Regions from separate parts of the Tuberibacillus sp. Marseille-P3662 genome, predicted to be linked through region 2. Evidence: riboswitches for the same ligand, from Rfam matches in the RefSeq annotation. Region 2 holds a riboswitch; each other region holds the start of a gene.
What was found. Region 2 has a riboswitch for thiamine pyrophosphate ahead of B9Y89_RS04150 (thiamine-binding protein). Riboswitches for the same ligand answer to the same signal wherever they lie in the genome.

Region 1 (5,371 bases), on a different contig from region 2:
TATCGAAAAAAACATGTTGGAAAAGGACCTGAGAAAATCAAAGTCACGTTTCATAGCAATTGGGCCATCGCTTATATGAGTGGAAGTCTAAGTCCTGTGGAACGTTTTATCACGCGTCATAAAAGTGGAGAAGACATGGTTTGGCAGGCACGAACCCAAATGATCAAAGAACTGTACGACCAAAATCCTCCCACTGAAATGGAAGAACTCGTTGGAGCCAAATTCGAAAAATTGTTTACTGATATTCATATGGAAGATGATGAAGTTATTTCAATTTTTGTCTTTGACCGGCCTATTGATCAACAAGCAGAACTTCATACATCATAACCATGGCGGATTGGTATAAAGTACCTAGTGCTGTTAGCTAACCACCATCTCTTTGGGTAGACGTCTACCCAAAGAGATGGTGGTTTTTTTTTGAGGGGGGTGATCAATGGTAGAGTCACGCTATGTTTCATCAATGGAAGAAATAAAAATGATATTATTTTTTGGAGGTCGTTTATTAATGAAGATTGTCGCTTTATTTCCGGAAACGCAAAAAGATAATAATAACCAACTCTTAAGCACTGAAAAGGCACTGGGACTACGTCCATTCTTAGAGGAAAAAGGTCACGAACTTGTTATTATAAGTGATACCGAATCACAATTGGAACCTCATCTTAAGGATATGTCAGTCATTATTAGTTCACCGTTCTTTCCTGCCTATGTCAATGAGGACTTGATTCAAAAAGCGCCTCAACTTCAATTAGCGATTACAGCGGGTGTCGGTTCTGACCATGTTGATTTAGATGCTGCGATTAATCATAATATTTCTGTTGTTGAAGTAACGGGAAGTAATGTTGTCAGTGTCGCAGAACATGCCGTTATGGATATTTTAATTTTACTTCGCAATTTCTTAGAAGGTCACCGACAAGCGGTCGAAGGAGAGTGGAACTTACCTAAAGTCGGTAATCATGCCCATGATTTAGAAGGGAAGACCGTCGGTATATTTGGATTTGGACGTATTGGCCAACTTGTCGCGCAACGTCTACAACCCTTCGATGTTAAACTTCAGCATCATGACCCTCTTCATGAAGAACAATTACATGGCTCACAATCTGTATCATTCGAGGAGTTGGTGGAAACAAGTGATATCCTCACCATCCATGCGCCATTAACAAAGCAAACGGAACATTTATTCAATAGGGAGTTATTGAATAAAATGAAGAGAGGCGCCTATCTTGTTAATACCGCTCGAGGCAAAATTGTTGATCGAGATGCCTTAAAAGAAGTTCTAGAATCCGATCATTTGGCAGGCTATGCCGGTGACGTTTGGTATCCACAACCAGCACCAAGTGATCATCCTTGGCGAACAATGCCTAAGCAAGGCATGACCATCCACTATTCGGGAATGACACTTGAAGCACAAGCCCGTATTGAGGAAGGTGTCAAAGACATTCTGACGCGCTTTTTTGAAAACCGCCCAATGCAACCGAAAGACGTTATTGTTGAGGGTGGCCAAATCGCCAGCTCAAGCTATCGCGTGAAATAAGTTTTTTCGTTTGAAGATAAATTTTACAGGGTATCAAAAATCCGGCTGCTAGCAGCCGGATTTGTTGTTACGAAAGAACCACATTGAAGTTAGGTGATCAATCGAAAATATGTGTTCGATCAAGTTCTTGTTTTACCCGTAGCATTGCGAATCGAAGCTTGATTGGATGGCCACGTTTCTTGTGTATAGGCCATTTCCCAGAAGGCGAGTTCATATTCTTTGGCGATGACAAACTGTTCTTTCATGTTGTCGCGTTCTTGATCACTGACTTCCTGAGCCAATCGATCTAAGAGCTCAATTTGCTCTTGAGTTGAAGTCTGGAACCAATCGCTGGCATACATTGTGATCCAGTTTTGATAAAGGGGTTCCTGCGGTGTAGCTGCTTGATATGTGCGGCCAATGTCGGCATACAACCAATAACAAGGGAGAAGGGCTGCGATGGTCTGACTAAGACTTCCGGAGAGAGCGGCACGGTACAAGTGTGACGTGTATCCATACGCTGTTGGTGCGGGTTTGAACTGAGCTATGTCGTCTTCAGTAATATTGAGAATGTCGGCGTGTTCTTGATGAACGGTTAGCTCTGCCTCTGCTGTCAGCTTGGCTTTTTCCATCAGAAATGACGTGATGTGGGAATCCTTTGCTTGCGCGGCTGCCATGGCATGCACTTTTCCAAAGTGTTTCAAATAATAGATATCTTGGAGAATAAAATACCTAAAAGTATCCAGAGGTAAATCTCCGTGAACGATACCTAATACAAACGGATGGTGCAGACTCATCTCCCAACTTTCTCTCGTCGCCTCACGTAGTGTTTCTGAAAATGACATAAAAAAATCCTCCTCTGTTAGTTGTTTCCGACACCTGAGGAGGAGAGGGTCGCTGCAAGAAAAACTACGATCAATAGTTCCAAAGTTAAAAAATGGATCCGACAGCGATGACACCACTTCCCTCCGCTGGTATGAACCAGATCAGGTTGTAAGGGTTTTAAAGTCATAACTTTAATCTCAGCCATTAATCAATGGCACCCCTAGCGGAAACAGATTGGGTTTTCACAATCATCGTAACATTGATGAAGGGAATGTCAAATAGATCTAAGCCTTTGGAATTGAGTGGAACCTTGGGGGCGTGGCATACACTTGGTCAACGTTATTTTGACTTATCAATAGATTGAAGATAGGGCGAATATCTTATTTTTCAATCTGTTAATGGTTAGACTTGAAAACAAAATAAGCCTGTGTTAGTTTTCTTGCAAAGACTCAAAAATTAAAGGAGACTTTGAATGGCTATGAAACGTCGATTATCAATTCTTGCCTTTGTGATGATTCTTGCTTTGGCGCTTTCTGCTTGCGGCGGCGATGAATCTAACAAAGAGGGAAGCGACGGTAATGATACTGAGGCACAGGCAGATGGACAATCTCAAGAAAGTGGCCAGGGAAGCGAAGTCAAAGGTCAAGTGGCTAAAGGTAAAACAGTGGCAACCGTCAATGGGGAAAAAATAAAAGGCTCTGAGTTTAACACTGTTCTTCAGGCTGTTCAGCAGCAGTCACAAAAGACCGGACAAAAAGTTGACGTAGAACAAGCCAAAAACCAAGCGGTTCAAAGTTTAGTCGGACAAGAGCTCATTCTTCAAGATGCAAAAGCGAAAGGATATGAAGCTTCTGAGGAAGACATTAATAACCGCATTGAGAAAACAAAATCGCAGTTTGAAAGTGACGAACAATTCAAGAAAGTTATGAAACAACAAGGCTTGACAATGGAGAAATATAAAAATCAACTATCCGAACAGTTAACAGTCGAACAGTATACTGAAAAAGAAATTGATACCGAAAAAGTAACGGACAAAGAAGCGAAAGATTACTATGACAAGTATAGCAAAGACGCCGAAGATGCTCCAAAGTACGAAAAGGTTAAATCGCAAATTAAACAAGGTCTTCAAGAACAAAGGAAGCAAAAGGCAAGAGCTGAAATCGTTAAAGATCTGAAAAAAGACGGCGACGTCGAAGTTAACATTTAATAAAAAGGGTTATCCGAGTTGTCGGATAACCCTTTTTTAAGCTGTATTGACTTGAAATGCTCAGACAACGCGATTTATTCCTTTAGATAAGGCAGCGAAAATCCATCATCACCCTCTAAGCGTCTCCGATGGTGACATCATAATAGAAACCCCATATGCCCCTCTTCATGCATATCCCTGGAATGGCATTTTCCGTTCCGTTATTAACAGCAGTATTATCTATAGTAAAACAGCGGCCATATCGTTTTTGGATGGTGTCAGGTCTTGGGTCTATGTGTGTTGTCAAAGCGGTGATCGGGTGCCCATGAAGAAAAACCGTGCGTCTCATAACGAGACTATGTGAAAAGGAGGTTGTAACGTAAAATAAAATAGCTAGTAGGATTATAACTATAAATGTAAAGCGTTTTTTTGCCATTTTTGCGATCGCCTCCCAGTGTTGTCATTGTAATATGGTGGATGCTGTTTATTAAACTAATACTCGGTCATCGGAAAGTCATTCATCTAAAATTAGGTTAAAAAATCTAACCATTACTTCTATTCTTTAAAATGCCGCTCTGTTAAAAACTTAGCAGAATCACCACGTACAATCGTAACCGAATATTCCACTGGAATATTATTTGTTGAATAAGTATGTGATTTTAGTAAAAAAGAAGCTGTTTTTTCAGGAATATTTAACATATCACATATGGTTTTGTCGGGTAATATGGGTTCAATTGATTCTATGGACTTTAAGATACGTATATTAAATTTAGATTGAAGCAATTCAAATAATGAATGTGAGCAATCTTCATTTAGAAGGCCGGGGGCAATTTTCCAAGGAATAAAGGATGTTGAATGCTGGTAGGGTTTGTCCCCGGCATAACGTAATCTCTCTAATTTTATAACAGGGTCATCCTGTTGGATATTCAGTGAATTTTCAAGTAATATAGTTGCTGGTGTCACATCCAGATTTAACACTTTTGAATAAGGATTTAGACCGGCATCTTTCATTTGTTCGGAAAAACTTTTGATATTTTGAGTAATTTGTTCATTGATTTTCACTTCGGAAACAAAAGTACCTTTCCCCTGAATCTTATGAATCTGTCCCTCAAGTTCAAGCTGCTGAAGAGCTAAACGGATTGTGGTTCGACTTACATCAAAGAACGTACATAAATCAGATTCAGTTGGAAGCTGACTGCCTACTTCATATGTACCATTTCTTATTAATTCTAAAATTTGTTCTTTAACAAGATAATATAATGCCGTGCCCGGTTTATTGCTTAACAACTTTCTCACCTCTTCTAGATACTAATGAATATTGGCAAAAGAGGATGTTATATCCTCTTATAATTATTTTGATTGTATATTATAGCAAAAGACAATCAAATAAAAGCAAACCAATCATAACTTAAGAACCTTACACTTTAGGAATTTTTGAAATGTTATTGACAATTATATAACCGTAGATTATGATAATTTGTAATAACAATATAACAAATAGTGAATAAAAAGTTAAGAAGATGATCAGCGATTTATTGGACCATTGTGTTGATTATTATAAAGGAAATAAATATCGTTAAACTTATTATGTTAAATATGGATATTTGATGGATTCATTAAAATTAAATTTGTTATAACATCATTATGAATGTGAATTGACTAACTAGGTGTAGGAGGAGAATTATGGAGAAATATGATGTTTTAGTTAGTGGGACGATATCAGTAGACGTAATTTTCTCATCAATACCTAAAATGCCTTCATCAGGAGAAGAAGTCTATTGCGGAAGATTCGAGTTCACATGTGGTGCGGCTTTCAATACTGCCGTGGCATTAGCAAGGCTTGGTTTGAA
Region 2 (5,371 bases):
CCATATTGTGAGCCGCAACCTCAGCCTGCTCCACAGCATGTCCCCAGTGCTCAAGCGTGATCAGCTGATGGTCATAAAGTGGATGAGGAAAACGTGATACATCACCTGCAACAAAAACGTCGTTAGAGACAACGCCATGACTATCGAAGACGCGACAGCTTGCGTCACATGTTACCCCCAATTGTCCGGCGGCCAACCCAGAATGCTCAAGCCACTCTGTATTTCGAATAGATCCCATAGCGATGACAGCGACGTCAACATCCAACGTACTTCCATCGGACAAATGAGCACGTTGCAATTGTCCATCAGAGTCCCCTTCTAGCCCAAGGACCGTCGTATGACATCGCAAATCGACACCATAATCGCGCTGCATTTGGGCTGCCACTTCACCAATCTCCGCACCAAGTGCACTGACCAACGGCGTGTCACTCCGTTCCGCAACAGTGACAGAGAGATTAAGCTCACGGCAAACTGAAGCGATCTCACAGCCCATAAATCCACCGCCGACCACAAGCACACGACGAGGCTTAGTGCTCAAACGCTTATGAAGTCGTTCAGCATCATCACGGGTTCGTAGAACAAACACACCATCTAGATTTCGTTCTTCTTCTTTAGGCCATGGTCGAGCACGTACACCAGTCGCTATTAGCAACCGTTCAAATTCAACGGTATTCCCATCGGCAAGCTGTACCCGTTTGTTTACCATGTCTAATCCGGTAGCAGAGACACCAAGCTGCCACTCAACATCATCAAGAAGATGACGTTGGCGAGGTAATGCGGTACGATCAGCAGGAACCCAACCCTCCAACACTTGTTTGGAGAGTGGTGGTCGGTCGTACGGTTCATGTGGCTCATCGCCAATGACGGTCAATTGTCCTGTAAATCCCTCTTTCCGCACCGCTTCAGCGGCTCGTAATCCTGCCAGCGAGGCTCCTACAATGACGATACGACCGTTTACGGAATTTTGAACGTTAGATGTGCTAGTCATGATGTTTTCCCACTTCCTTATTCTCTTTTTGTTCGTCATTCTGATGGTTTGTCTCTTCTACGAAGATAGCCTGAACAGGGCAGGACGCTGCGGCACGCAACACTTTTTCGCTGTGCTCATTGTTAGGGCCCGGATGATACATAAGCGCTTCTTCGCCTGCAAGCTTGAATGTCTCAGGAGCCAAAAAGCAGCATTGAGCGTAGCCTTGGCAGCTATTCAAATCAACAACAACACGCATCTTTATACGCTCCTTTCGATCCTGGTAATGGAAGAGCCATAGGGTAAATCTGAACTGCTACTACTAAGCCAGTATGTCTACATGTTGACGGTTAAGATATCCTCATATGTCTTCGTTTAGAAAGAATAATGTTCATGGGCTGTACTCATGTCGTTCTGGTCCGCATAAAATATGATGAGCTAGAATGTTTGCCCCAAAGTACCTTTGATGAGCTACTTTTGACCGAAACTTATCACGCCTAAAGTTCCCTCTACATCTTGTGCTATTCTTTTCCCTTCTATGTATAGCCTCTATGCATTAGATTTTCGCTGAAACCTTAATGGTTCTTTGCTTGGATGGTAGAACACGTCTCTCCGTTTCAAGGAAAACCATCATACTAGAAGCCATAGCAGCTAGGCTATCACCCCTCTGAATGTTACTGTAAACACCAAGAAGAAGGTCAAGCTATAAAACATCCTTTACTCCCTTTCTTTTTGCCCCCGATCAGATTCTATAGTAAAATAAAAGGCGCTGCATGAACCATCAATCAAGGAGGACTTCCGAAAATGAAAAAAGGACAAATCACCATGGAAAATGGTGACAATATATTGATTGAGTTTTATCCGGACGATGCACCAAAAACGGTTGAAAACTTTGAGAAATTGGCTAATGACGATTTTTACAATGGGTTAACGTTTCATCGCGTCATCCCAGGTTTTGTTTCTCAAGGAGGTTGTCCAAAAGGTAACGGAACGGGCAATGCTGGTTATACGATTAAGTGTGAAACGGAAGGCAATCCGCGTAAACACCACCAAGGCGCGCTGTCTATGGCTCACGCCGGAAAAGATACCGGAAGCTGCCAATTTTTCATTGCGCATGATCCGCAGCCGCATTTAGACGGTGTACATACAGTATTTGGACAAGTACTCGAAGGCATGGATACGGTTTTGAAAATGGAGAACGGCGATACGATGAAAGAAGTTAAAGTTTGGGACGAATAATAGATTTTGATCCTGGCGTCAGTGATGGCGCCGGGATTTTTTAGATTTCAATCCTTGTTCCAACATCCGAATCCTTTTCCAAAATCGATCTATGATAATATGGCTTACGGACCTAAGATCCATGGTATTAAGGATAAAAAGATCTTGGATCAAGTCGTGGAAAAGAGTTTGCGCGGCGCAGCGATTTGGGATGAAGTGAAAGACCGGCTTAATGCGAATGCCTATAGTCTATCAGGGGGCTCTAGTAAAGGCATCTTGAGTAAACGGCGCTGAGGAACATCCTAAGATTAAGTGTTCCGAACCTCGACGGCCCTCCAGCTTTTATATATGAACATATGAGTTTACAATTCGAACGACTATTGTTACATTAAAATTAACAATTACATGAGTGAATCGGGGAGCCAATTTTGGCTGAGAGGATGTTGTTGCATCGACCCGTGAACCTGATCTGGGTAATGCCAGCGAAGGAACGCAATCCGAAGTGTTTAACGGATGGATAACGTGCTGCCTTTGATCGGGCGGCATTTTTTTATTTTGCTGTTTGAATCAATTTCATAATTAAAACGAAAGCAGAAAATCCAAGCATTTGTAAGTGTGCTTAGCCTGTTGATTTTCACGCTAGGCGGGTGCTTTCCGCGGGCATGGCTTGAGCCTCATGCCCACACCCGGGGTCCCTGAAAAGCGATTTTTGGCTTTTTGGGGTGGATTGATGTGGGTAGGGTCAGCGATGTCACAGGACGTAGGCCCGCAGGACGCGGGTCAGTTCAGCGATGTCACAGGACGTGACGTTTTTAGCTGAACCTCTTTATTTAAGCTGAACCTCCTTACATGCGCTGATCATCCTTGATTGCGCTGCGGGGTCTCAAGACTCATGCTATTCCCGCAGGAGTCGTCGCCTGCCGTACCAATCAGCGAAAAAGCCTTTAATTTAATCTAGAACTTTATTAAGGAGATGACATAATGGGTCAAGCGAATTTAGCCCTGCAAGTGATACCTAAAGTCAATACAGATGATGTCTATAATATTGTCGATCAAGCGATTGCGGTCATTCAAGCATCTGGTGTGAAATATGAAGTCGGCCCGATGGAAACCGTGATGGAGGGTGAGTTAGACGAATTGATCGAGATTGCGAAACAAGCGCAGCAAAAAGTGTTGGATGCCGGGGCATCGGAAGTGATCACGAATATCAAAATTCATTACCGTCCAGAGGGAGTTACTATGGATGAAAAAACCCATCAATACCGGGCATAAAACGCGCGTTTCTTGGTGGCACCAAGTCTATCCGCCCTTATTACTGATTGTGTTATTGATTGGGATCTGGGAACTGACTGCTCGGTTTATGTTGACGGAAGATTATATTTTGCCACCGCCGTCTGATGTCCTGTCCGCCTTAGTTAACAGCTGGGATTTACTTATGAAACATACCACGGTGACATTGTATGAAACGGTGTTCGGGCTCGTTATAGCGGTTATAGCTGGCATCATTGTCGCTGTGGCGATTGATTTTTCCAGTGTATTGCGCCGGGCGATTTATCCGTTGCTCGTGATTTCACAAACGATTCCTTATTTTGCGTTGGCTCCCATTTTTTTATTGCTGTTTGGCCTAGGACCGTTGCCACGCATTCTCATTGTTGCGCTCGTGTGTTTTTTTCCGATTACAGTGAGTCTGGCTGGCGGCTTGCAGTCTGTTGAGCGCGAATACATTACGTTCATGCGGGCGATGAATGCGACGAAATGGCAAATTTTCCGCTTCGTTAAGTGGCCGGCGGCGTTGCCATCATTGTTTACGGGCTTACGCATGGCCGCGACATATAGCGTGATGTCGGCGGTCATCGGTGAATTATTCGGCGGCAGTCGCGGATTAGGCATATTACTGAGTTTATCAACGCAATCTTATTTGTATGGCCGGGTCTTTGCGACGATTGTTGTGATCATCGGTTTGAGCTTGCTGATTTATATGATTGTTGAGTGTCTCGCACGGTTCGTCATGCATTGGCAGTATAAGTCTTAAGTTAGAGGGGTTCCATTCATTATGATTCGAAAACTATTATTGGTTATCGCCAGTTTAGGGGTGCTTGCATCGTGTTCTGATCAAGGTGATGGTGCTGACAGTGAACAAAAGCGGCAAAAAGTTTCAATGATGTTGGACTGGTCACCGAACACCAATCACACAGGACTCTATGTCGCTAAGAAAAAAGGATTTTATAAAGACGAAGGGCTAAAGGTCAACATTAAGCAGCCTGGTCAAGGGAGTTCAACCGATCAGTTGGTCGCTTCGGGTGAAGCTGACTTTGGTATTGGCGCCCAAGAAGGCGTGACACAAGCCCGGGCCCAAGATATCCCGCTCGTGTCTATAGGAGCTGTGATTCAACATAACACGTCAGCCTTCGCTTCTAAGAAACAGGCAGGCATTACTGAAGTCAAAGATTTTGAAGGTCAGACTTACGGCGGTTGGGGGGCTCCGAGCGAGAAGGCTACAATTAAAGCTGTCATGAAACGTCACAATGCTGATCCTTCCAAGGTTAAATTCGCAACGCTAGGTAAAACGAATTTCTTCAAATCGATCGGCAAACTCGCCGATTTTGAATGGATTTATTATGGTTGGGATGGTGTGCAAGCGAAGTTAAAGGGAACGGATTTGAACTTAATTTGGTTGAAAGATTTACATCCTGCGCTGGACTATTATACACCAGTGATCACAACCAATGAGCACCATGTGAATGAACAAAAAGATTTGACGGAAAAATTCATGGCCGCGACAAGTAAAGGGTATCAATACGCGATTCAACATCCTGATGAGGCTGCGGATATCTTGCTGGAGTACGCGCCGGAATTAAATAAAAAGTTAGTTCATGCCAGTCAAAAGTGGTTAAGTGACCACTACCAAGCCGACGCCAAAAAATGGGGTCTGCAAGATGAAGAAGTCTGGACGCGTTATACCGATTTTATGAAAAAGTATAATCTTATTAAAAAAGATGTTGATATAGACAAAGCGTTTACGAACGAATTTTTACCGGGAGTGGATTAATGCCATGCTAGAGGTTGAGCACCTTAACAAGTCCTTCGCTGGCCTTCCTGTTCTGTCTGATATCAGTTTTCAGGTGGAGGAAGGCGAATTTGTCAGCATTATCGGGCCAAGCGGAAGCGGCAAAAGTACAATCTTCA
Region 3 (5,371 bases), on a different contig from region 2:
TTAATAATTTTCCTGACATGGTTTCAAAAATTGAAGAAGGCATTACATACTGGCAAAACAACCAACAAGAATTCCCGACTTACGTGAATGACTTCATCGATCAAACGACCAATCAAATTAAGTCGATTCTCATGAACACAGGTACGGTTATGATCAACTTTTTCAGTTCGTTATTCGGATTGGTATTAGTTTTGGTGATTGTTCCGTTTATTTTATTTTACATGCTGAATGATAAGGATCATTTTTTGCCGTCTGTGCTTAAGTTTTTTCCGGAAAGTAGTCGCGATGATGTGGCTTCAATTTTGAAAGACATGGATTCAACACTGGCAAAATATATCCAAGGGCAATTAATTGTCAGCACTTGTGTCGGCGTTTTGTTGCTTATAGGTTATTCAATCCTTGGTCTGCATTATTCACTCGTCTTGTCCCTCTTCGGCATGATGACGAATGTCATTCCATTTATTGGTCCTTATATTGCTGTCGTCCCAGCGATCATCGTAGCTTTGTTTCAAGATCCATTTATGGTGATATACGTTGTCATTATAATGTTGGTGGCCCAACAAATTGAAAGCAATTTTATTTCACCGAATGTTGTCGGGAAAGCCTTGGATATCCATCCGTTGACGATTATTTGTTTAGTATTGGCTGCCGGGAATTTTGCTGGGATTATGGCCGTTGTTTTAGCGATTCCGACTTATGCGGTGACTAAAGTGTTCGTGATCCATATCTATAAATTGTGGAAGACACAATCGAAGAAACAGACTTAGAGAAATAACCATCCCCAGACCATAAGGGGATGGTTATTCTTTGCTAGTTATGAAGATGTTTTGAGCAATGCTTGCAAAATCCCCCTATTCGTTTCCTCGTTTTTTCGAACAGCCTTTTGTGTTTTAGGATGGAACACCTCTCCACCCAAGATAGGCCATTCACCACATACGTCAAAACCACTGACATTATAATTTTTAACAAGACTTGTTAGTAATGCTAACAATCCGGTCATTGTCATTTTGCCTTGATCCCAGTTGGTGGCGGCATATGTCTGATCCATAACATCTTTATCAAGACTGATATATATGTGTTCCGATGGGATATTGGCCATAATAGCATTGATTCTTTCAGGTGTAATGCGTTCATTAGGATATAAAGAGACACGATTTCTAAGCCTGGGGTCGAGTTGTTCACGAGCTGATTCATCTGGGCCGACGATGATGACTTGCTGTAAATGATTTAGCTTGGCTAAAGCGTCTGCAACCCAAGAACCGCAGGTCATCAGCGATGTTTCCTTAAGCATATCGGTATGGTGGTCTAGTAGAATCAGTGTAAAAGGGGATTGGAGTTCGGATAAGAGTAAATAAGAAACATAATGGTAATTACCGCTGCCGATAAAATGGATACCGGTGTTAACGTATTGATGGAGGCGTTGTTGGATATGTCGCAAAGATTGTTCTTCACAAAAAAGGTTCGTATGTTGGATGTCATTAAGATTGATCCATTGATGTCTATAATCTTGAAGCAATCTTGACTGTGAATCGTAAGTGTCATCAAAGTTTAAAAATGTGATGTCCCTATTTGTCAGTCCCATCATCAAATCCTCCTCTATTCTTTTATCAATTATAACGTATTATCAGACTATTTTAAAATTTTGAGATTGGCCTATTTGAATCATAATTAAGTTTATGGTAGTTTGATAATAGAATAAGCACTGGGGGAGTCGGAAATGGCCGGCTGAGAGTGGGACCCGAAGAAGTCTCTAACCCTTTTACCTGATCTGGTTCACACCAGCGGAGGGAAGTCACGTATAAGTATAGCTATGACTTTCTGAACGCAAATCCTGATGAGGGGTTTGCGTTTCTATTTATAAAGGAGTGAAAGAGAAGATGCGGACAGCCTTAACAATTGCTGGTTCTGACAGCGGTGGTGGCGCGGGAATCCAGGCGGATTTGAAATCATTTTCTGCAAACGGTGTCTACGGCATGAGTGTCATCACGGCCATTACTGCCCAAAACACTGTAGGCGTCGAAGGCGTTGAAGACGTATCACCAGAGATGGTCAGCCAGCAACTTGATGCGGTATTGACCGATCTGCCAGTTGATGCTGTGAAAATTGGGATGGTTTCAAAGCCTGAGACGATTCAAATCATCACGGAGAAACTAAAATACTATCAACCGCGTTGGATTGTTGTTGACCCCGTGATGATTTCCAAAAGTGGTCACCACCTATTACATCCTGATGCTAAGGAGGCACTTGTTCAAACATTAATCCCGTTAGCATCGGTCGTGACACCGAATATTAAAGAAGCGGAAAACTTAGCTAATGCTTCCATTGAATCTGAAGAAGATATGGAACAAGCGGCACGCGATATCTATGATCTTGGATCACAGTCGGTCCTTGTTAAAGGCGGTCATTTAACAGGTGACCCAACTGACATATTATTTGACGGTGATTCGGTCCATAAATTGCTTGGGGATCGGAAGCAAACCAAGAATACTCATGGTACGGGGTGTACATTATCATCAGCGATTGCGGCTTATTTAGCACAGGGAGATGAAATAACAACAGCTGTTGAAAAAGGGAAAAAGTATATTGAGGGCGCGATTGCTCATGCCTTAGATCTAGGTAAGGGCCATGGACCGACCCACCATTTTTACCAATGGTATTTGGAAGCAGGAAAAAACTAAGGGGGATTCTTGTGATTCGTCAAGAAGAGATGAATACACTTTGTCACAAACTCATCCAGACTCACCCGCTCGTCCACCATATCACCAATCAAGTAACTGTTAATGATAGCGCTAATGCGACATTAGCTGTTGGTGCGAGCCCTGTAATGGCTGATAGTCCCAATGAGGCTGCAGAGATGGCCGGAGGGGCTCAAGCGCTTGTATTAAACATTGGTACCTTAAATGATCAGACCTTAACGGCCATGTTACAAGCCGGGCAGACAGCCAATCATTTGGGGATTCCTGTTATTTTGGATCCGGTCGGTGTTGGAGCAACGAGTTATCGCCGTCAACAAGTTTCAGAATTGCTGACTAAGGTTAAGCCAACGGTGATCTGTGGTAATATATCTGAAATTAAGACGTTAGCTGGTTTTGAATCGGAATCAAAGGGTGTTGATGCTGGCGATGCGTTTGATACGGCTTTCCAAGCCGCTAGAACTTTATCGGAGAAAATCGGTGCAGAAGTGGCTATTACTGGTGAAAGTGACGTTATTGCCAATCGATCCAATGTCCTGACCCTTAAAGCTGGACACTCAAACTTAGCTAAAGTAACTGGGACTGGCTGCATGGTTTCTTCGATTATCGCTTCATTTGCTGCGGTTGCTGAACATGCGCAGCTTGCTAGTATAGCAGGGGCTTTGACCATGGGGCTTGCTGGTGAATTAGCCGCGGAACGGTTAGCACCTGACGAAGGGATTGGTACATTCAGAATCAAATTGATGGATGCGATTGAGGCGGTCGTTACACAATCATCTTTAAATGTAGCGAGGGTGACAGCTATTGAAACCTAACATTGATTATTCGCTTTATTTTGTGACCCCGGATGTTAATGACACTCGCCTGTCTGAATTATTGAAAACGACCGAGTCTTTGTGTCGGGGCGGCGTGACCTTGGTGCAACTCCGTGATAAGACAGGGGACGGGGCTGCCTTCTATGATAAGGCTCGGAAAATTAAATCAATCACAGATAGGTTTTGTGTTCCCTTAATTATTAATGACCGTGTGGATATTGCTTTGGCTGTGGATGCTGATGGTGTCCATGTGGGTCAAGAAGATATTCCTGCCGGCGTTGTCAGGCGGCTGATTGGTGATGACAAATTACTTGGGGTGTCAGCCAAAACCCTTGAAGAAGCGGGGCAAGCAGAGACAGATGGTGCTGATTATCTTGGTGCAGGTTCTGTATTTCCGACATCAACTAAGAGCGATGCGGAGAGCTTATCTCTTCATGAATTGGAGACCATCACTCATAAGGTGGACTTGCCGGTCGTTGCCATCGGCGGTATTCAGCAGCAGAATTTACAGCAACTCCGTCATACCCATATTAACGGTGTCGCTGTTGTCAGTGCTTTGTACCAGAAAGACAATCCCGAACACGTGGCTCGTGAATGGAAACAACAAGTTAAACATACACTTAAGTGATCCGCAAAAAGGTTGACATTTTCTCTGTCAATCTTTTTAAATATACGAAACCTTTATGAGGGTTCATTCGTCTAATAGTTAGGGTTGTTTGTAAGAAAAATTAAAAGAATTCGGTTTGAACTGAATACATATAGTACTGAGATGGTGATAGGGAGGAGGGGATGTGGGTGAAATCTGAAGAGAAGCGAAAGCTAGCTCTTTTATCAGCACGGAATCAAATGCTGTTTTACATGTATGTCCTCGTTTTTTGGTCAATTTATGATTGGATTGTAGAAGGATATGTTGGTCCTGCTTTAATCATTTTTGTCGTTGGTCTGGCCGTCTACTATGTCTCCTACATACTCTACAGACGAAAAAATCGTCATGAGGCTTATGACTATCAAAAAGAAAGACAACGCTCAGGAAATTGATGAAGAGGGGCTCTCTAAGTATGACAATACTCTAAGAGCCCCTTCTTATGTTATTCATACGAAGGTTTTTTAGTTACACGATGTGCTGGCGTCGATGTTCCTTATAATATCAATAAACGTATCAACATCTTGAGCAACTTGTTTCGCGGCGCCTTCCCAAAAATCGGGTTGAGTTAAATCGACCCCTAGGTGTTTCACTGCCAAGTCTTCAACCTTCATGGATCCGGTATCTCTTAGCAAAGCATCATATTTCTCCGCAAAAGCCGGGCCTTCTTCGGCAGCTCTGGCATAAATGCCCATGCTGAACATATAGCCAAACGTGTAAGGGAAATTATAGAATGGCACCTCTGTAATATAAAAGTGTAACTTCGACGCCCAGAAGTGGGGATGGTAGTCAGCCAAGGCATCTTTATAAGCATCTTTCTGCGCCTGAACCATCAGTTCGTTTAACCGTTCAGCATTGACAAACCCATTTTTACGTTCTTCATAAAAGCGTGTTTCGAACAAAAAGCGGGCATGAATATTCATGAAAAAGGCGACGGCTCGTTGTAGTTTATCATCTAACAATGCTAATTGTTCTGAATCCGTTGATGCCGATCGAATAGCGGCATCGGCTACAATATTTTCCGCAAATGTTGATGCTGTTTCCGCTAAATTCATTGGGTAGTCCTGGTTTAACGTGGCCATATCCTGCATCACATGACTATGATAAGCGTGACCTAATTCATGAGCAAGCGTTGATACATTGCCGGGTGTGCCGCTATATGTCATAAAAATACGCGATTCTTCCGAAAGAGGAAACGATGTGCAAAATCCACCCGGTTC
Region 4 (5,371 bases), on a different contig from region 2:
TGTTAACTTCGGAAGATTCTCGATGAGAACCGTCAATGACTGTTGAACTTCAGGGTTCAACAGTTGATCAAGCACATCACGTTGGACTTGACTTGAAGTCTGTTGTGCGGCAGCTTGATTTTCAGAAGGCTGTTGATTCGATGTTTCTGACATAGCCGATGTCTCCTTTGCTATAAAATGATACCGCTACGAATATATAGTTATTAAGATGATTCCAATAACTGCAGCGGTTTTTGACAAACACCTTGTGCTGTTAGTGATTCACTTCCTTGTGTAATAGTGCACAAGTGAAAATAAATAAAATCTATTCACTCTTATGCTTGAAATGAGAGAACAGATATCATTCGCTTTTATACTCATCGCCAACATCAAAAAGTGCTTGTTTGGACTAGTTAAGAAGCGCTAAGTTGACGTAAGCCTCCTTGAGCTTCTTATTTTATAATAACATTTTTATTAAAAAAAATACATATCCGAAATCGTTATTAAGAGTGATACGACATCTATTGAATTTATAAGGGGTGGGTAAACATACGACAATAGTTGGTGATTGAGCAGAAAGATTTTATCACGTTCAAAATTTTCGTATGATTGATTTAATCAGTTATTGATGTAAGGTGATGAAGTCATTCTATGTCCGAATTAATTAAAAGACCAAAGTCATGGGTTCTAGTCTTGACCATTGGCCTTGGTACGCTGCTTAATCCTTTGAACTCATCTATGATCGCTGTGGCGTTAACGCGGCTTCAAAGTGAATTCCAGTTGTCATTTGCTGATGCGTCTTGGTTAATTTCTGCCTTTTACTTAGCAAGTGCGGCTGCCCAGCCTGTTACAGGCAAACTCAGTGATATGTTCGGTCCGAAACGTTTATTTTTGGCAGGACTTGTTGTCGTTGCTCTGGCATCGCTTCTTGCGCCGTTTTCTCCCAGTTTTGGTTGGTTAATCGTGTTTCGCGTGCTCCAAGCTATTGGCAGTTCAACGTTATTTCCAAGTGGTATGTCTATGGTCAGAACAAGTATTACAGAGGGGCAAGGGAAAGCATTGGCAGCACTCGCGGTATTTTCATCAACGTCCGCTGCTTTCGGCCCTTCAATCGGTGGCTTTTTAATTGAATCATGGGATTGGCCAGCGATTTTTTTAGTTAACTTTCCGTTCATTATTGTCTCGTTTTTGATGGCTATTTTTGTTTTACCTAATAAGGGAATGGGAAAAATTGAACTCGGCCGCATTGATTTCGGCGGCATCGTTTTGTTTAGTGTCAGTATGATTAGCTTTATTCTGTTTCTATTTTCTTTAAAGACAGATATTCGCTGGTGGACCTTATTTATTCTGATCATTGCCGGAAGCAGTTTCTATCTTTATGAAAAACGCCGGCATGAGCCTTTTATTGATTTGGATGCATTGAAGAAGAACGTGAATGTGACATTGATCTATGTTCAGTTCATGAGTATCAATCTTATTTTTTATTGTTACTTTTTTGGCTTACCTACCTTTTTGCAACAGGTTCGAAATTATAGCAGTGGGAGAGCGGGGATCATCATGTTGGCGATGGCTGGTTGTGGCGTGATTGTGGCCCCGCTTGCTGGCCGGTGGATTGATCTTCGCGGTTCCAAGCCGTCATTATTAGCAGGAGCGGTAACGATTTTAGTTGGAACGGGTTTGATCTTGACATTGAATCAAGCTTCACCGCTATGGTGGTTGATCATCATCATGGTTATTCTTGGAATTAGTAATGGTTTCAATAATATCTCAATGCAGACAGCACTCTATGAGCAAGTGAATGCTGAAGAAACGGGAACGGCCTCAGGATTGTTCCAAACAAGTCGTTACTTGGGTTCAATTTTATCATCTACGTTGCTCGGACTGTTATTTAATACTCATTTAGATATTACCCACCTCCATTATGTGGCAATGGTTTGTCTGGCTGTGAGTGTGCTCGTTGTTTGTCTAGGCCTACGGCACCCAAGCCGACAATCTGCAAGAAATTAAATGCCTTTGTGGTCCGACTTAAGACTGAATGCTGATACATCTACAGAGCGTTTTATTTATTTTCATTTTCATTTATTCTAAGTGAAAAGGATAGTTTAGGGGCGAATAAAATGGAACGAGAAAAATTAAGGGACCTAGACATTTCCGGTAGTGGGAGTGTTGCCGGTGGTCTTTATGACTCGGTTGACATCAGCGGGTCGGGAAAAGTTACGGGGGATATTGAATGTAGAACATTTGATGCTTCGGGTTCGAGTCATGTGAAAGGGGATATCCATACTCATTCTTTTGATTTGAGTGGGTCATCGCATGTTCATGGTGATGTGACGGCGGTCACGATTGATAGCAGTGGCAGTAGCCATATTTCAGGTCATGTTATTACTGACCAGCTCGAAAGTAGTGGAGCGATGCGCGTGGGTAAGGATCTCACGGGAAAAACACTTGATATCAGTGGGTTCGTCACAATTGGCGGGGACTGTACGGCAGATCTCTTCAATGCCCAAGGTGCCTTCACCGTGGGTGGTGTGCTTAATGCTAATACCATTGATGTTCGTCTGGACCATGATGCTAAAGCGGATAAAATACTAGGAGAATCGATTCAAATTCGTAAGCGACAACGCTGGTCATTTATTAGTAAACTATTAGATCTGTTTCTAACAGAACGTGCCTTAAAAGCTGATTTGATTGAAGGACATTATATCATTCTAGAGAACACCGTTGCCAAAATTGTGCGCGGCGACAATGTTTATATTGGCCGTGGGTGTGATATTGATGTTGTGGAATATAGCACAGATTGCCATGTTAATGATGATGCTGATGTGGCAACGCAGCGGAAAATAGATTGCAGTGGATAAAAATCTTGAATGTTAACGTTTACCATGTTATAAAAAAGATAACTGAATAAACGCATCACTAGGGGAGCAGTTTTGCTGAGAGTGAACGGTTTACCGTTCTGACCCTTCGAACCTGTTAGTTAATGCTAGCGGAGGGATGTGATGAAGACAGGTATGTCCGAGTTCCTGTCTCTGTGGTCTCCTATGGGTGCGTTGTCTAACTCAACATAGGAGGTTTTTTTATGAAAAATATGCGTCTTCACGCGATGATTGAAGCGGCGATTTTAGCATCCATGGCTATGGTGCTGGACCTTCTTCCGTCCATTCAATTGACCGCGGGTATATCAATATCATTCTCCATGATCCCCGTTTTTGTTGTCGCATTGCGTTGGGGCTTTAGAACAGGAATGCTTTCTGGACTTTTGTGGGGCGTTTTACAAGTCGTCTTGGGTGATGCCACCATCCTTTACATCGTTCAAGCGTTCATTGAGTACTTGATTGCCTTTCCTTTAGTAGGTGTTGCTGGTCTATTTGTATATAAAGTCCAACAACAAATCGCTGAAGACAAAAAACGCCCGGCTGTCATTATGGTTTTATTGGCTATTTTTCTTGGAAGCTTCGCACGTTATTTTTGCCACTTTATTGCTGGTGTTTACTTTTTTGATCAATATGCACCTGAAAATATGTCGGCCGTTTGGTACTCTTTCGTCATAAACGGGACGACGATGATTTTGACGTTTATTTTATGCGCCATCGTCATGTCGGGACTGATCTTAGTATCGCCCCGTTTCCTTGTTAACCGCTCATTAGCATGGCCTGACCGTGGACTCGGAAAGTCATTTGGTAATAACTTGAAGAATATAAAACGTTGATGACGCCCATATTATGGGGCGAAAGGAGGTTTATTATGACGGTCGGAACAAAGATTGAACAAACAATTGCTAGCTGTGAGAGTACATTAGCCAATTTAAAAAGTTTTTCTTTAGAAACTCAGGATCAAAATGCGAAACAAATGTTTCAAAACCTTTCTCAACAACAGCAAACCATCTTAGATAATCTAAATGCACGGCTCCAATATGTTCAAAGTCAAGAACCCCAATATAAGCAAAATTAAAAACATAAAAGACAAAACATCACACCCCTTGTTGTGGAAACGATAGGGGTGTTTCATTTTAAGCATAAATTGAAAGGTTTGATGCAAAATATTGATGAGGTGAACGTTCATGGGAACTTTGTTTGATTTAGTGATAACCCCAGTCATTGTATTTATCGTTGGTTTAGTCCTTCTAAGGTTTACAGGTAAAAAAGCCGTTTCACAAATGACGAGTTTTGATTTATTATTTGTCCTCATTCTTGGTACAGTTATTAGTGAACCCATTGTTACAAAAACACTGTGGAAAGCCTCAGTATGGGCATTAGTCCTTACATTAGGTTACTTTGGATTCACCTATCTAGTTCTAAATAATAAACTGCGTTGGAAGCTCAATGACAGTCCCACCGTTCTCATTCGAAATGGTGATATTGATAAAAAAGGATTGAAAAAAATTCGGATGACGACACCGGAGTTGATTTCTCAGTTGAGAATCAAAGGGTATGAGAATGTCGCGGATGTTGAAATGGCCACCCTTGAAGATGTTGGAGAATTTAGCGTTATCCCCAAGGCAAGGGCACGTCCCTTACAGCCCAAAGACATTCAATTAAGTCCGTCACCCACATTTATTCCTATCCCAATTATTTTAGATGGACAAATTATTGATCATAATCTTAAATACTTGGATAAAAATCGAGAATGGCTGGAGCAACAGTTAATCGCACAAGGTTATTCCATGAATGTGCTTGATGAAATCACACTTGCTGCTGTCAACCAGCAGGGCACACTTGACGTGGACTCAGAGGACCCCAGTAATAATGATCAAGGTTCTTATGCCTATAAACCTGGGCAAGAGAATTAACACCTTGGAATAGTATTGATTAGAATTATCCCCCATTATTAAAGCCCCCCTTTATCCCTTTTGCGAGGGCTTCCAGCTTAAAGAGAGAAATGTTAAACAAACGTTTGATTAAGCGTACAGATAAAAGGTGTTTCACTCAAAGTCAGAACCCGCACGATGTTTGCAATCCTCGTTTTTATCATTGAAAATAGATAAAAAAGGAGGCATTTGTATGCGTCTGGAAGGTAAGAAAGTCGTTCAAATTGCCAGTAAGGATTTTGAGGATTTAGAACTATGGTATCCAGTATTACGTTTAAGAGAAGAAGGCGCGACAGTTCATATTGCTGGTGAAAGCGCTAGTGAGGGGTATACAGGTAAATATGGTGTGCCGGTCGATTCCGGCTTTGCTTTTAAGGATATCGACCCAAATAATTATGATGCGATGCTAGTTCCGGGCGGTTGGTCGCCGGACAAATTAAGACGTGATAAGGATGTATTGTCGATTGTTCGAAAAATGAATGAACAGCAAAAAACAATCGGCCAAATTTGCCACGCTGGTTGGGTTTTAATCTCAGCCAAGATATTAGATGGCAAACAAGTGACCAGTACACCTGGGATTAAAGA

Region 1: it holds a riboswitch for thiamine pyrophosphate, as region 2 does, so the genes downstream of both, tenA (thiaminase II) here and B9Y89_RS04150 (thiamine-binding protein) in region 2, are expected to answer to the same signal.
Region 3: it holds a riboswitch for thiamine pyrophosphate, as region 2 does, so the genes downstream of both, thiD (bifunctional hydroxymethylpyrimidine kinase/phosphomethylpyrimidine kinase) here and B9Y89_RS04150 (thiamine-binding protein) in region 2, are expected to answer to the same signal.
Region 4: it holds a riboswitch for thiamine pyrophosphate, as region 2 does, so the genes downstream of both, thiT (energy-coupled thiamine transporter ThiT) here and B9Y89_RS04150 (thiamine-binding protein) in region 2, are expected to answer to the same signal.

Annotation. Positions count from the first base shown of each region.
Region 1 is NZ_FXBS01000005.1:465,493-470,863, forward strand. Features, by position in the region: gene B9Y89_RS08350 (Na-translocating system protein MpsC family protein) at 1-327, shown strand, start outside; gene B9Y89_RS08355 (NAD-dependent formate dehydrogenase) at 506-1,531, shown strand; gene tenA (thiaminase II) at 1,651-2,355, opposite strand; TPP riboswitch at 2,457-2,567, opposite strand; gene B9Y89_RS08365 (SurA N-terminal domain-containing protein) at 2,808-3,542, shown strand; gene B9Y89_RS08375 (GntR family transcriptional regulator) at 4,077-4,808, opposite strand; gene B9Y89_RS08380 (carbohydrate kinase family protein) at 5,205-5,371, shown strand, end outside.
Region 2 is NZ_FXBS01000004.1:116,336-121,706, reverse strand. Features, by position in the region: gene B9Y89_RS04170 (NAD(P)/FAD-dependent oxidoreductase) at 1-988, opposite strand, end outside; gene B9Y89_RS04165 (ferredoxin) at 981-1,226, opposite strand; gene B9Y89_RS04160 (peptidylprolyl isomerase) at 1,772-2,206, shown strand; partial or broken gene B9Y89_RS04155 (phosphate ABC transporter ATP-binding protein) at 2,261-2,473, shown strand; TPP riboswitch at 2,591-2,696, shown strand; gene B9Y89_RS04150 (thiamine-binding protein) at 3,167-3,457, shown strand; gene B9Y89_RS04145 (ABC transporter permease) at 3,429-4,217, shown strand; gene B9Y89_RS04140 (ABC transporter substrate-binding protein) at 4,239-5,234, shown strand; gene B9Y89_RS04135 (ABC transporter ATP-binding protein) at 5,239-5,371, shown strand, end outside.
Region 3 is NZ_FXBS01000003.1:145,690-151,060, forward strand. Features, by position in the region: gene B9Y89_RS02130 (AI-2E family transporter) at 1-767, shown strand, start outside; gene B9Y89_RS02135 (arginase family protein) at 815-1,582, opposite strand; TPP riboswitch at 1,695-1,807, shown strand; gene thiD (bifunctional hydroxymethylpyrimidine kinase/phosphomethylpyrimidine kinase) at 1,878-2,678, shown strand; gene thiM (hydroxyethylthiazole kinase) at 2,690-3,508, shown strand; gene thiE (thiamine phosphate synthase) at 3,498-4,136, shown strand; gene B9Y89_RS02155 (hypothetical protein) at 4,304-4,546, shown strand; gene B9Y89_RS02160 (M3 family oligoendopeptidase) at 4,616-5,371, opposite strand, start outside.
Region 4 is NZ_FXBS01000003.1:361,470-366,840, forward strand. Features, by position in the region: gene B9Y89_RS03390 (DUF1641 domain-containing protein) at 1-153, opposite strand, end outside; gene B9Y89_RS03395 (MFS transporter) at 631-1,986, shown strand; gene B9Y89_RS03400 (polymer-forming cytoskeletal protein) at 2,097-2,837, shown strand; TPP riboswitch at 2,888-2,991, shown strand; gene thiT (energy-coupled thiamine transporter ThiT) at 3,059-3,688, shown strand; gene B9Y89_RS03410 (DUF1657 domain-containing protein) at 3,724-3,930, shown strand; gene B9Y89_RS03415 (DUF421 domain-containing protein) at 4,040-4,768, shown strand; gene B9Y89_RS03420 (type 1 glutamine amidotransferase domain-containing protein) at 4,980-5,371, shown strand, end outside.